One region of the Dactylosporangium sp. NPDC049525 genome, then DNA from elsewhere that is predicted to be linked to it. Evidence: riboswitches for the same ligand, from Rfam matches in the RefSeq annotation. Region 1 holds a riboswitch; each other region holds the start of a gene.
What was found. A riboswitch is a leader RNA that binds a small molecule or an ion and turns the genes downstream of it on or off. The one in region 1 is predicted to bind cobalamin.
Positions count from the first base shown of each region.

Region 2: linked by a shared signal. The riboswitch ahead of AB0K00_RS51495 (VWA domain-containing protein) and the one ahead of metE (5-methyltetrahydropteroyltriglutamate--homocysteine S-methyltransferase) in region 1 are both predicted to bind cobalamin.
Region 3: linked by a shared signal. The riboswitch ahead of cobN (cobaltochelatase subunit CobN) and the one ahead of metE (5-methyltetrahydropteroyltriglutamate--homocysteine S-methyltransferase) in region 1 are both predicted to bind cobalamin.
Region 4: linked by a shared signal. The riboswitch ahead of bluB (5,6-dimethylbenzimidazole synthase) and the one ahead of metE (5-methyltetrahydropteroyltriglutamate--homocysteine S-methyltransferase) in region 1 are both predicted to bind cobalamin.

Region 1 covers NZ_JBFAPO010000034.1:74,370-77,582, reverse strand. Annotated here, with positions in the region: gene metE (5-methyltetrahydropteroyltriglutamate--homocysteine S-methyltransferase) at 1-2,130, opposite strand, end outside; cobalamin riboswitch at 2,269-2,481, opposite strand; gene AB0K00_RS36505 (NAD(P)-dependent alcohol dehydrogenase) at 2,533-3,213, opposite strand, start outside.
Region 2 covers NZ_JBFAPO010000076.1:26,732-29,944, forward strand. Annotated here, with positions in the region: gene AB0K00_RS51495 (VWA domain-containing protein) at 1-1,961, opposite strand, end outside; cobalamin riboswitch at 2,001-2,196, opposite strand; gene AB0K00_RS51500 (hypothetical protein) at 2,256-3,095, shown strand; gene AB0K00_RS51505 (hypothetical protein) at 3,161-3,213, shown strand, end outside.
Region 3 covers NZ_JBFAPO010000058.1:56,059-59,271, reverse strand. Annotated here, with positions in the region: gene cobN (cobaltochelatase subunit CobN) at 1-1,679, opposite strand, end outside; cobalamin riboswitch at 1,718-1,904, opposite strand; gene AB0K00_RS46755 (precorrin-3B synthase) at 1,950-3,170, shown strand; gene AB0K00_RS46750 (precorrin-8X methylmutase) at 3,167-3,213, shown strand, end outside.
Region 4 covers NZ_JBFAPO010000010.1:147,332-150,544, forward strand. Annotated here, with positions in the region: gene AB0K00_RS17735 (MBL fold metallo-hydrolase) at 1-637, shown strand, start outside; gene AB0K00_RS17740 (metallophosphoesterase) at 647-1,366, shown strand; cobalamin riboswitch at 1,376-1,582, shown strand; gene bluB (5,6-dimethylbenzimidazole synthase) at 1,622-2,242, shown strand; gene AB0K00_RS17750 (hypothetical protein) at 2,353-2,505, shown strand; gene AB0K00_RS17755 (hypothetical protein) at 2,609-3,213, shown strand, end outside.

The DNA of each region.
Region 1 (3,213 bases):
GACGGCGTGCCGCAACGCCTCGGTGATCTCGGTCTGCTCCGGTACGCGCGGCGAGTGGATGTCGTACACGCCGGGCCCGATGCCGCGCCCGTAGCCGGCGGTGCGCAGGTCGGTGAGGATCTCCAGCTTCGACCGGGACGCCTCGATGCTGGTCACGTCGGCGTCGAGGGCGTCGATCGCGGGCAGCACCTCGCCGAACTCCGAGTAGCACAGGTGGGTGTGGATCTGGGTGTCGTCGGCGACCCCGCCGGTCGCGATCCGGAACGCGGTCACCGCCCAGTCCAGGTACGCCCCCTGCTCGGCCCGGCGCAGCGGCAGCAGCTCCCGCAGCGCCGGTTCGTCGACCTGGATGATCCGGATCCCGGCCGCCTCCAGGTCGGCCGTCTCGTCGCGCAGGGCGAGCGCGACCTGGTTGGCGGTGTCGGCCAGGGGCTGGTCGGTGCGCACGAACGACCAGGCGAGGATCGTGACCGGCCCGGTGAGCATGCCCTTCACCGGGCGGCCGGTCAGCGACTGGGCGTAGGTGGCCCAGCCGACCGTCATCGGCGCGGGGCGGCTGACGTCGCCGTAGATGATCGGCGGCCGCACGCACCGGGAACCGTACGACTGCACCCAGCCGCTGGCGGTGGCGGCGAACCCGGCGAGCTGCTCGCCGAAGTACTGGACCATGTCGTTGCGCTCCGGTTCGCCGTGCACGAGCACGTCCAGGCCGAGGCGTTCCTGCAGCGCGATGACGTCGGCGATCTCGGCCCGCATCCGCTCGGCGTAGCCGCCGGCGTCGAGCGTTCCGGCGCGCAGCGCGGCCCGGGCCTTGCGCAACTGGTCGGTCTGCGGGAACGACCCGATCGTCGTGGTCGGCAGCGGCGGCAGCCCGAGCCGTTCCTGCTGCGCCTTCGCCCGGTCCTCGTACGCGCCGCGCCGGGCGACCGGCAGCCGCGCCAGGCGGGAACGGACCTCGTCGTCGCGCCACGCCGCGGGCGGCGCCGCCGGCGGCTCGGGCAGGACCGCGACGCCGTCGCGCAGCGCCCGGCCGAGCTGGACGACCTCGCCGGCCTTCTGCCGGGCGAACGCCAGCCGCGCCCGCAGCTGCGGGTCGAGGTCCGCCTCGGCGTCGAGGTCGACCGGCACGTGCAGCAGCGAGCACGACGTGGACACCACGACGTCGTCGGCGATGCCGGTGAGGACCGCGGCGCGGGCGGCGGCGGCACGCAGGTCGGTGCGCCAGATGTTGTGCCCGTCGACGAGCCCGGCGACGATCGTGCGGCCGGGGATCGGCCCGCAGCCGGCGAGCCGGTTGACGTTGCCGGGCCCCGCGACCAGGTCGATGCCGATCGCCTCCACGGGCGTCGCCAGCAGCGCCGGCAGCGCGTCGCCCAGGTCCCCGAAGTACGATGCGACGAACAGGCGCGGGCGCTGCCGCAGCGCGCCGAGCCGGGCGTACGCGGCCCGCAACGCGTCGATCTCGGCGGCGGTGCGGTCCGCGGTGTACGCCGGCTCGTCCAGCTGCACCCACACCACTCCGGCGTCGGCGAGCTCGGCGAGCAGCTCCCCGTACACGGTGACGAGGTCGTCCAGGCGGTCGAACGGCCGGAACCCTTCCGGGGCGCCGGCCGCGGCCTTGGACAGCAGCAGGAACGTTGCCGGCCCCACCAGCACCGGCCGGGTCGTCATGCCCAGCTCTCGGCTCTCGGTGAACTCGGCGACCGGCTTGCCGGGCCGGGCGACGAAGACCGTGTCCGGGCCGATCTCCGGGACCAGGTAGTGATAGTTGGTGGCGAACCACTTCGTCAGCTCCAGCGCCGGCTCGGCGGCGGTGCCGCGGGCCATCGCGAAGTACGTGTCGAGGTCGCCGAGGCCGAGGCGCCGGAACCGGTCCGGGACCGCGTCGACGGCGACCGCGGCATCGAGCATGTGATCGTAGAACGAGAACGTGTTCGACGGGATCGCGTCCACGCCGGTGTGGCGCAGGTCCCGCCACACGCCGGCGCGCAGCTGCGCGCCCACGCGCTGCAGGGCGGTCGCGTCGATCCGGCCGGCCCAGTAGGACTCCAGGGCGCGTTTGAGCTCCCGGTCCGGGCCGATGCGGGGATAGCCGAGCACAGTGCTCAGGCCGAATGGCGTCGTCGTCACGCCGGTGTCCCTTCCCTCGAGGTGGTCGACGACCACCCGGGAAGGCACAGCACGGCGGCCCACGGGGTTGCGGCGACGGGCGCCGGGCACCACCGGGTCGCCCTGGCCAGCCCGCGCAGCCGTCGGCGGCGTGCGCGGGGTCGCGCACGCGGTGCGGGCAGGTCTTCGGACTCGCGGGCACGACCGTCACCGGTCTCCTACTGGCCGTCGCTTCCCAGGCCCTCACGGACCCAGTGCTCATGACGGCGGTCGTTCCCACTCACCGCTGCGGGGCAGCCCCGGATTCCCACCGGGTTCCCTCTTACGACGCCCCTGCGGTGGCAGGAGCGAACCAGCACTGCCCTCCATGATACGTCGCCGCCCGGCCCACAGTCCGGCCCGGCGGGGGGCGAGTTCCGGTGGTCAGCCGCCGACCACGGTGATGACCACGTTGCCGACCTTCCGTCCACTGTCGACGTAGCGGTGCGCCGCGACGATCTCCGACAGCGGGTACGTGCGGTCGATGACGACCCGGATCCGTCGCTGCGCATGCAGTTCGCGGAGCTCGGCGAGGGCCGCGTGCTTGCGCACCGACATGCCGGTGCGCACCCGGGGACCGCCGGTGACCGCGGTCCGCCACGCGTGCACGTTGTTCACCAGGCCGGTCGTGGGCAGGTAGCAGCCACGCGGGGTCAGCACCGGCCGGGACCGGGCGAACGAGCTGCCGCTGACGGTGTCGAAGACGACGTCGTACCGTTCGCCGCTGGTGGTGAAGTCCTCGGCGGTGTAGTCGAAGACCCGGCCGGCGCCGAGCTCCTGCACCAGCTTGGCGTTGCGGCCGCTGCAGACGGCGTGGACCTCCGCGCCCGCGTGGGCGGCGACCTGGACGGCGTAGGTGCCGATGCTGCCGGACCCGCCGATGACCAGGACCCGCTGCCCGGCCTGGACGTTGGCGAGGGTGTGCAGGAAATACCAGGCGGTGGTGTACCCGTCGACGCTGGCCGCGGCGTCCGTGTAGCTCACACCGGGTGGGATCGTGGTGAACGACGCCCGCTCCGAGAGGCACTTGTACTCGGCGTTCGCGCCCACGCCGAAGCCCGTGAA
Region 2 (3,213 bases), on a different contig from region 1:
AGGCGCACGGGTCCGGACTCGCAGTCCACGACGACGGCGGGGATGCCGGCGAGCGCGGGCGCGACGGTCAGCGGGTCGGCGCCGCTGGTGGCCCGGCCGTCGGTGACGATGACGAGCAGCGGCCGGCGGCGGGCGTCGCGGCGGCGCTCGCCGTGCAGCGTGCGGGCGGCCCGGAGCAGCCCGGCGGCGAGCGGGGTGCGCCCGCCGGTGCGCAGTTCGGCCAGGCGCAGCACGCCGACCTCGTGGCTGGCGGTCGGCTCGAGGACGGTGGTGGCCTCCGCACCCCGGAAGGTGATCATGCCGACCTTGTCGCGGCGCTGGTACGCGTCGCGCAGCAGCGACAGCACGGCCGTCTTCACGACCGCCATGCGCTGCCGGGCGGCCATCGAGCCGGACGCGTCCACGACGAACAGCACCAGGTTGGCCTCCCGGCCCACCTTGACCGCCTCGCGGAGGTCCTGGGTCTGCACGCTGCGGGAGCCGCGCATTGCCGCGGCCCGCAAGCTGTCGGGCAGGTGCAGGCTGACGAGCTTGCCGCCGCTGGGCTGCCGGGACCGCACGACCCGCCCGTGCCGCGAGTACGCTGGCGAGCGCCGGCCGGCGTGCGCGCCCTGCTGCCGGTTGGCCCGGCCGCCGATGCGCAGCAGCCGCGTCTTGTACGGCGCCTGCGCGAACGCCAGCTCCCCGGCCGGCTGCGTGACCGGCCCGTCGGAGGGTTCGCCCGGCGTGGGTTCGACCTGCGCGGGCGGCGCCTGCGCGGCGTGATCGCCGGCGGGTGGCGGACCGACCGGCGGCGGACCTGGGTTGCCCGGTGCGCTGCCAGGACCACCGTCACCGCCTCCGTCACCGGCAGCGGCCGGCTCGCCGGCCGTGGACGGCCCGCCGGTATCCGGGTCCTCGTCGCCTGGGTCGTGCCTGGCGTCGTCGTCGGGGTCGTCGGGGTCGTCGCCGAGCTCCTGGTCCAGGATCTCCTCGAGGCGTTCCTGGTCCGCGCCCGGCGGGTCGAGGGGGTCGCGGCGGCGCCGGTGCGGCAGCGCGAGCCGGGCCGCGTCGCGCAGGTCGTCCTTCGTCACGACGGTCCGGCCGTGCCACGCGGCGAGCGCGACCGCGGTGCGGGCCACGACGATGTCGGCGCGCAGCCCGTCCACCCGGTACGCCAGGCAGATCCGCGCGATCCGGTCCAGCTGACGGTCCGGCAACGTCACCCCGGGCAGCGCGCGCCTGGCGGTGGCGATCCGGCCGGCGAGCGCGGCGTCCTCCTCGATGAAGCGGGCCGCGAACGTCTCGGGGTCCAGCTCGTACGCCAGCCGCCGCCGCACCACCTCGGCCCTCGGTGCGGGCGTGGTCGGCGACGTGACCCCGACGACCAGGCCGAACCGGTCGACGAGCTGCGGGCGCGGCTCGCCCTCCTCCGGGTTCATGGTGCCGACGAGCAGGAACCTGGCGGCGTGCTTGACGGAGACCCCGTCGCGCTCGACGTGGGCGCGGCCCATCGCGGCGGCGTCCAGGAGCAGGTCGACGAGGTGGTCGGGCAGGAGGTTGACCTCGTCGACGTAGAGCACGCCGCGGTGGGCGGCGGCGAGCAGGCCGGGCTCGTAGGCCTTGACCCCGTCGCCGAGGGCCCGCTGCAGGTCCAGGGTGCCGACGACCCGGTCCTCGGTCGCGCCGACGGGCAGCTCGACCAGGGCGGAGCGGCGGCGGGCCGCGGGCGCGTCCAGGGAGTGCGGGCCGTCGGGGCAGGACGGGTCGGGCGCGGTGGGGTCACAGGCGAAGCGGCAGCCGGCGACGACGTCGACCTCCGGCAGCAGCGTGGCGAGGCCACGCACGACGGTCGACTTGGCGGTGCCCTTCTCACCCCGGACGAGGACCCCGCCGATCGCCGGTGACACGGCGGTCAGCAGCAGGGCGAGGCGCAGGTCGGGCAGGCCGACCACGGCCGAGAACGGGTATGGCGACGTCAACGGGCACATCCTTATCGAGCGGGTCCGCGCCCGCTGGGTCATGGAGCGTGAGCGGCCGGAGTCTCCTGACTCCCGGATCGCCGCCGCCCCCCGACCTTCCGGCCGGTGCGGCCGTGGTCCGTGCGCTGGAGGGTGACTCCCCGGTCACAGTGGCGGGACCGTCCCAGACTCGCACTGGGTTCCTCCCTATGACCGCTCGGGGTTCATCGTGTCCCACGGCTCCCAGTGACGTCAACGTGACCCAAATCCTTCGGTGCCGCCGGACCGGGCCGAACAGTGAACGTGGGCAGGAGCGTGGCGCACGCCGTCCTGTGTGTCGTGCTGACCGCAGGCCTGCTGGTCGCGGCCGTGCACCGGCGGCTGCCGCCGCTCGCGCCGGAGACGTCGGTGGCGCCGCCGGGCACCCGCGCCATGTGGCTGTGGGAGCGGGAGCCGCCCGAGGCGGTCGTCGGCTGGGCCGTCGCGAACTCGGTGACGACGATCTTCGCGTACTACGACCCGCGCGCCGACGTGACGGACCTGACCCGGCTGCGCGCGCTGTGTGACGGCGCCGGGATCACCCTTGACGCGCTCGGCGGCGAGCCGGCCTGGACGACGGACCACGCGACCGCGCTCGGCTGGGCCCGCGCCGCCACGGCCACGGGGCTGTTCCGGGGGCTGCACGTCGACGTCGAGCCCTACCTGCTGCCGTCCTGGAAAGAGCAACAAGCGGCGCTGGTACCGCGGCTGCTGCAGCTGCTCGACGAGCTGGCGCGGGTCGGCCCGCCGGTCGAGGTCGACGTGCCGTTCTGGCTGCCGACGGTGCAGGCCGGCGGGGAGAACCTGGCCGACGCCGTGCTCGCCCGGGTCGACGGCATCACCGTGATGAGCTACCGCAACACCGCCACCGGCGGCAACTCCATGCTCGGCGTCGCCGACGACCTGCTGCGCCGCGCGGGGAAGGCGGCCAAACCGGCGCGGCTGGGCGCGGAGACGCAGGCGCTCGGCGACTGTCCGTACTGCACGTTCCACGGCGGCACGGGCAGCGCGATGCGGGCGACGTTGAGCGCGGTCGACAGCGCGGCGCAGCGGTACGCGGCGTTCGAGGGAATCGCGGTGCACCAGTACGACACCTGGATGGCGCTCGGCGGGTAGCTCAAGCCCCCGCCGGGCCGGCCGATCTGGCAGACATCAGCAGCCCACAGACAAGGACCCCTCCGATGCGCCGTTCAGCCTCAGTCGCCATCGCCTGCGCCGCCGGAGCGGCCGCCGT
Region 3 (3,213 bases), on a different contig from region 1:
GCGTGCGCCCGGCGCTTGGCCTGGGTGCCCTCGCCGGGGTCGTTGACCAGGAACGGGTAGATCAGCGGCAGGTTGCCCAGGGCCGCGTCGGCGCCGCAGGACGCGGACAGCCCGACGGTCTTGCCGGGCAGCCACTCCAGGTTGCCGTGCTTGCCGACGTGCACGACCGCGTGCGCGCCGAACTCGTCGGCGAGCCACCGGTACGCGGCCAGGTAGTGGTGGCTCGGCGGCAGGTCCGGGTCGTGGTAGATCGCGACGGGGTTCTCCCCGAACCCGCGCGGCGGCTGCACCATGACCACGACGTTGCCCTCGCGCAGCGCGGCGAGCACGATCTCACCGTCCGGGTCGCGGGACGTGTCGACGAACAGCTCGCCCGGCGCCGGCCCCCAGTGCCGCTCCATCTCCGCGCGCAGGTCGGACGGCAGCGTGGCGAACCAGGCCCGGTAGCGACCGGCCGAGATCCTGATCGGGTTGCCCCGCAGCTGGTCCTCGGTGAGCCAGTTGACGTCCTGCCCGCCGGCGGCGATGAGCGTGTGCATCAGCGCGTCGCCGTCCTTGGGGAAGCCGTCGGCACCCACATAGCCCTGCTCGTGCAGCGCGGACAGGAGCCGGACCACGCTCGCGGGCGTGTCGAGGCCGACGGCGTTGCCGATCCGGGCGTGTTTCGTCGGGTATGCGCTGAGCATCACCACGACCTTGCGGTCCGCGGCCGGCAGGTGCCGCAGCCGGGCGTGCCCGACGGCGATCCCGGCGACCCGGCCGGCCCGCTCCGGGTCGGCGACGTAGACGGTGAGCCCGTCGGCGTCGACCTCCTTGAACGAGAACGGCACCGTGATGATCCGGCCGTCGAACTCGGGGATCGCGACCTGCGTGGCCGTGTCCAGCGGCGACAGGCCGTCGTCATTGCTGTCCCAGGTGTCGCGGGCGCTGGTCAGGCAGAGCCCCTGCAGGATCGGCACGTCGAGGGCGGCCAGGGCGCCCACGTCCCACGCCTCGTCCGCGCCGCCGGCCTGCGCGTCGGCGGGCCGGGTGCCGCCCGCGGCGAGGACGGTGACGATGAGCGCGTCGGCCTGCCGCAGCGTGTCCAAGAGCTCCGCCGGGGCGGTGCGCAGCGACGAGGCGAACACGGGCAGCGCCCGGCCGCCGGCGTCCTCGATCGCCGCGCAGAGCGTCTCCACGAACGCGGTGTTGCCGGCGAGGTGATGCGCCCGGTAGTAGATGACCGCAACCGTCGGGCCGTCGTGGTCCGTGCCCGCCCGCTCCAGCGGTCCCCAGGTCGGGGTCGTCGCCGGGGGCGCGAAGCCGTGGCCGGTCAGCAGGATCGTGTCGGACAGGAAGTTGTGCAGCTCACCGAGGTTGGCCGGGCCGCCCTCGGTGAAGTACTTGTGCGCGTCCGCGGCGACCCCGGCGGGCACCGTCGAGTGCGACATCAGCTCGGCATCGGGCAGTTGCTCGCCGCCGAGCAGGACCACGGGCAGCGGCAGCCGCAGCAGCGCGTCGAAACCCTCCTGCCAGTCGCGGTAGCCGCCCAGGAACCGCACCACGACCAGGTCGGCACCGTCGGCCAGGGCCGGCAGGTCCTCCACGGCGGTGCGGGACGGGTTGGCCAGCCGGAACGCGGCACCGCTCGCGCGGGCGCTGAGCAGGTCGGTGTCAGACGTCGACAACAGCAGGATCACGCCGGGGTCCTCCCTCGGGGTCCGCGCCCCAAGTCGGTCGGGAAAGGTCCGGCAACGGAGAGTCTCCTGGCTCCCGGATCGGCGCTCGCCTCCGGCCTTCCCGGGCTCGCGCCCGGTGGCCTTGCGTCGGAGGTCCGCTCCCCGGTCACAGTGGCGGGACCGCGCCGGATTGACACCGGCTTCCTCCACACGTCGCCGTACAGCACCGCCAACTCTCCTGGACAGCGCTGTCTTGAGTCAAGCGAGCCGCTGCGCAGTAGTATCCGGCCCGTGCAGGCTGCCAGTGGACGCGACGCTCCGGACCGGTGCCCGGGCGCCGTGCAGGTCCACGCCGCGGCCGACGGTGGCCTGGCCCGGGTCCGGCTGCCCGGCGGCCGGTTGAGCGTCGCGGCCCTGGCCGTGCTCCGCGGCGCGGCACTCGACCTCGGCGACCCGGCGCTGGAGCTGACCTCGCGGGGGAACATCCAGGTCAGGGCGCTGCGACCGGGTGCGGAGGTCGAGCTGGCCGCCCGGTTGTCCGCCGCCGGGCTGCTGCCGTCGGACACTCACGAACGGGTCCGCAACATTATCGCCAGCCCGCTCAGCGGCCGCGACGGGCTCGGGGAGCTGGACGTGCGGCCGGTGGTGGCCGCGTACGACGCCGGCCTGTGCGCCGACGCCTCCCTGGCGGACCTTCCGGGCAGGTTCCTGGTCACCGTCGACGACGGGCGCGGCGATGTGACCCCGCTCGGCGGCGACGTCGGCCTGCACGGCGACCGCCTGGTCCTGGCCGGCACCGTCATGCCGGCCGGTGCCGGCACCGTGACGCCGGCCGGCGCGGCTGACCTCCTGCTGCGGGCCACCAGGGCGTTCCTGGCCGAGCGGGCCGAGCAGGGCGGCACGGCGTGGCGCCTGACGGAGCTGACCGACGGCCGGGCGCGGGTGGCGGCGCGGCTGGCCACCTCCTACGCCACAGACGCCGGTCAATACAGCGGCCCAGACCGCGCGGACGTTGGTCAATACAACGGCTTTGATCGCGCCGACGTTGGTCAATACGACGGCCGGCGTGGCCCGGTGGCCGGGTGGGCGCCGCAGCTCGACGGCCAGGCCGCGCTGACCGTCGTCGTGCCGCTCGGCCTGTTCACCCAGGCACAGTCCGCGGCGCTGGTGGAAGCCGCGCCGGGAGAGATCATCGTCACGCCGTGGCGGACCGTCGTCGTGCCGGACGTGCCCGTCGCACAAGCTGGACCCGTCGAGACACTGCTGACGGCGGCCGGCCTCGTCACCGACCCCGCCTCCCCGTGGGCCGGGGTCACCGCGTGCGCCGGCCGGCCCGGCTGCGCCAAAGCCCTCGCCGACGTGCGGGCCGACGCCCGCGCGGCCGTCGAGGCGGGCACCGTGCCGCGGGACCTGCCCGTGCACTGGGTCGGCTGCGAACGGCGCTGCGGCGCACCGAAGGGAAGGCACGTGGAGATGCTCGCGACCGCCGACGGCTACCAGGTGGTCTCGTGACGGCGTACGACTACGTGAAGGACGGCGCGGAGATCTACCGGCG
Region 4 (3,213 bases), on a different contig from region 1:
CGTCGGCAGCCGGGTGCTGACCAAGACCGCGGCCGCGGCCGGCACCCCGGCGGACGCCGGCACCGTCGACGTCGTGCTGCTGTCCCACGACCAGCACCCTGACAACCTCGACCACTCCGGTCGGGCCTTCGCGGCGTCGGTACCCCTGATGCTCAGCACTCCGGCAGCGGCCGCCCGGCTGGGCGGCCCCACGGTCGGCCTGCCGCCGTGGACCGAGGTCAACCTGTCCCGGCCCGGTGGCGGCGGCCTCGTGCGGGTCACCGCGGTGCCGGCGCAGCACGGCCCCGACGGCACCGAGCACCTCACCGGCCCCGTCACCGGCTTCGTGCTGCACGGCGACGACCTGCCGACCGTCTACGTCAGCGGCGACAACGCGTCCCTGGGCGTCGTGGCGCAGATCGCCGACCGTTTCCCGGCCGTGGACGTCGCGATCCTGTTCGGCGGCAAGGCCCGCACCCCGCTGCTCGGCGACGCCGACCTGACCCTCGGCGCCGCCGGCCTGCTCGAGGCGGCCCGCCTCCTCGGCGCGAAGACGGTGCTGCCGGTCCACATCGACAGCTGGGCACACTTCACCGAAAGCCCCGACGACGTGCGCGCCGCGTTCGAGTCGGCGGGTAGCGCAGCGCTGCTGGGGTAACCAGCAGGGGTGCTCATCGCCCATCTCAGTGACCTCCACGTCGGATCGAAGCCGCCGGACCGGTTCGAGCGGGTCATCGCGTACCTCGCCGGCCTGCAGCGCCCGCTCGACGCGATCGTGGTGACCGGCGACGTCGCCGACCACGGCCTCGCCGCCGAGTACGCGGTGTTCGGCAAGCTCCAGCAGCTCGGCGTGCCGGTGCTGGCGCTCCCGGGCAACCACGACGACCGGGCCATGTTCCGCGGTGAACTCCTCGACGAGGAGCCGGCCACTGGTCCCGTGAACCGGGTCGAGACCGTCGCCGGGGCGGTGTTCGCGCTGTGCGACTCCAGCGTCCCCGGGCACGCCGAGGGCTGGCTGGACGACGACACCCTCGACTGGCTCGACGGCACCCTCGCGGCGTCGGCCGGCACGCCCGCGTTCGTGTGCTGCCATCATCCGCCGGTGCCGGTCGGCAAGCCCGCCGCGGACCAGGTCCGCCAGCTCGGGGCCGGGCGGCTCGCCGAGGTCCTCGGCCGGCACCCGGACGTGGTCGCCGTGCTGTGCGGCCACGTCCACACCGCCGCGGTGAGCACGTTCGCCGGCGTGCCGGTCCTGGCCGCCCCGGGCGTCGAGTCGACGATGCTGCTGCCCTGGGAGCCGGAGGACCGCCCGGAGGCGCCGCCGGCCCTCGCGTTCCACCTCCTGCAGGACGGCCGCCTCACGACGCACTTCCGGTTGTGCGTCTAAGCTCGGCGGCGGCATGAACTGATGCGAGGTGCCCCGGGCGACCGGGGAGAATCGGGAAGCCGGTGTGAATCCGGCACGGGCCCGCCGCGGTGATCGGGGAGCTGCCGTCCATGCACGCCGAACGTGGCGTGCGGTCACTGGCCTGCGGGCTGGGAAGGCGGACGGTCAGGCGTTGATCCGAGAGTCCGAAGACCGGCCTCGCGTTCACCGCCTGCCCCGCGCCGGGGCCGGCCTGAGCAGCGGGAGCCTGCCCTCATGAGCACCGACCTGTATGACGTCGTGCACCGCCGTCGCGACGTGCGCGGCCAGTTCACCGGGGCGCCGATCCCCGCCGAGGTCCTCGACCGCGTGCTGGGCGCGGCCCACGCGGCGCCGAGCGTGGGGCTGTCGCAGCCGTGGGACTTCGTGCTCGTGCGCGATCTCGGCCTGCGCAGCGCGTTCCACGACCACGTGCGGCAGGAGCGGGAGACGTTCGCCGCGACCCTGGACGGGCCGGCAATCGAGACGTTCCAACGCATCAAAATCGACGGTGTACTGGAATCGACCCTGTCCGTGGTCGTCACCTACGACGCCGGCCGTGGCGGTCCTGCGGTGCTTGGCCGGCACGCGATCGCCGACGCCGGCCTCTACTCGGTCTGCCTCGCCATCCAGAACCTGTGGCTGGCGGCCACCGCGGAGGGTCTCGGCGTGGGCTGGGTGTCGTTCTACCGCGAATCGTTCGTCCGCGACCTGCTCGGCATCCCCGACGGCATCCGTCCCGTGGCGTGGCTGTGCCTTGGCCCGGTGACGCACCTGGAGACCGTGCCGGACCTCGAACGGCACGGCTGGCGTAGCAGGATTCCGCTGGTCGAGGCGCTGCATCACGACCGCTGGTAGCTGTCGGCTAGGCGGGGTCGAAGTGTCACCCGGGCGACTTCATGGTCGTCACGTTGCGTGCCATTCTCATCACGCAACGTGACGCATATCGTCTGAGGAGGCGAATCCCAATGGCACAGATCGCTACGGACATCAGCACGGAAACCGGCACCGGCGCCGGGATGAAGAAGATCGTGGTCCGCAAGGCGGGCGCGGTGCGGCTCACCAGGCTCTGCAACAACTACTGCTACGGCATGTGCTGCTGTGCGGAGTTCCTGGGCTGAGTTGCAGGGCCGACGAGGCCGACACCGCGGGACACCCGGCCGGGGGCGCAACCCACCCTCACCCCCGGCCGGGGTCCCAGCCCACCAGCAGAGGAGATCTGCCATGCCGAACGCCCCAGTGGCGCTGCACGACCTGCGGTACCTCGACGAGGGCGACCGGGTCGTCGTCGGCCGCACCGACTGCGACTCCTACGGCGTGTTCCCGCCCGACGGCGCCGCGCTGCTCCGCGAGCTCGCCGGAGGCCGGCCACCGCGGGACGCCGCCGCCTGGTACACCGACCGCTACGGCGAACCCGTCGACATCGACGAATTCCTCGACACCCTGCGGGACCTGGACTTCCTGAGCCCTGGCGGCGCGGGGGAGAAGACCGCCCCGCCGCGCTGGCAGCGGCTCGGCGCGGCCCTGTTCTCGCCGGTCGCCTGGGCCTGCTACGCGGCGCTCGTCGTCGCCGCCGTCGCGGTCTGCGTCGCCGACCCGCGGCTCGCACCAGCCCGCGGCAACGTGTTCTTCACCGACTACCTGCTGATCGTCGAGCTGACGGTGCTGTTCGGGCAGCTGCCGTTCGTCGTGCTGCACGAGCTGTTCCACCTGCTCGCCGGGCGCCGGCTCGGCCTGCACTCCTCGATGCACCTCGGCCACCGGCTCTACTTCCTGGTGGCCGAGACGAAACTCGACGGGCTCGTCGTCGTGCCGCGGCGGCAGCGGTA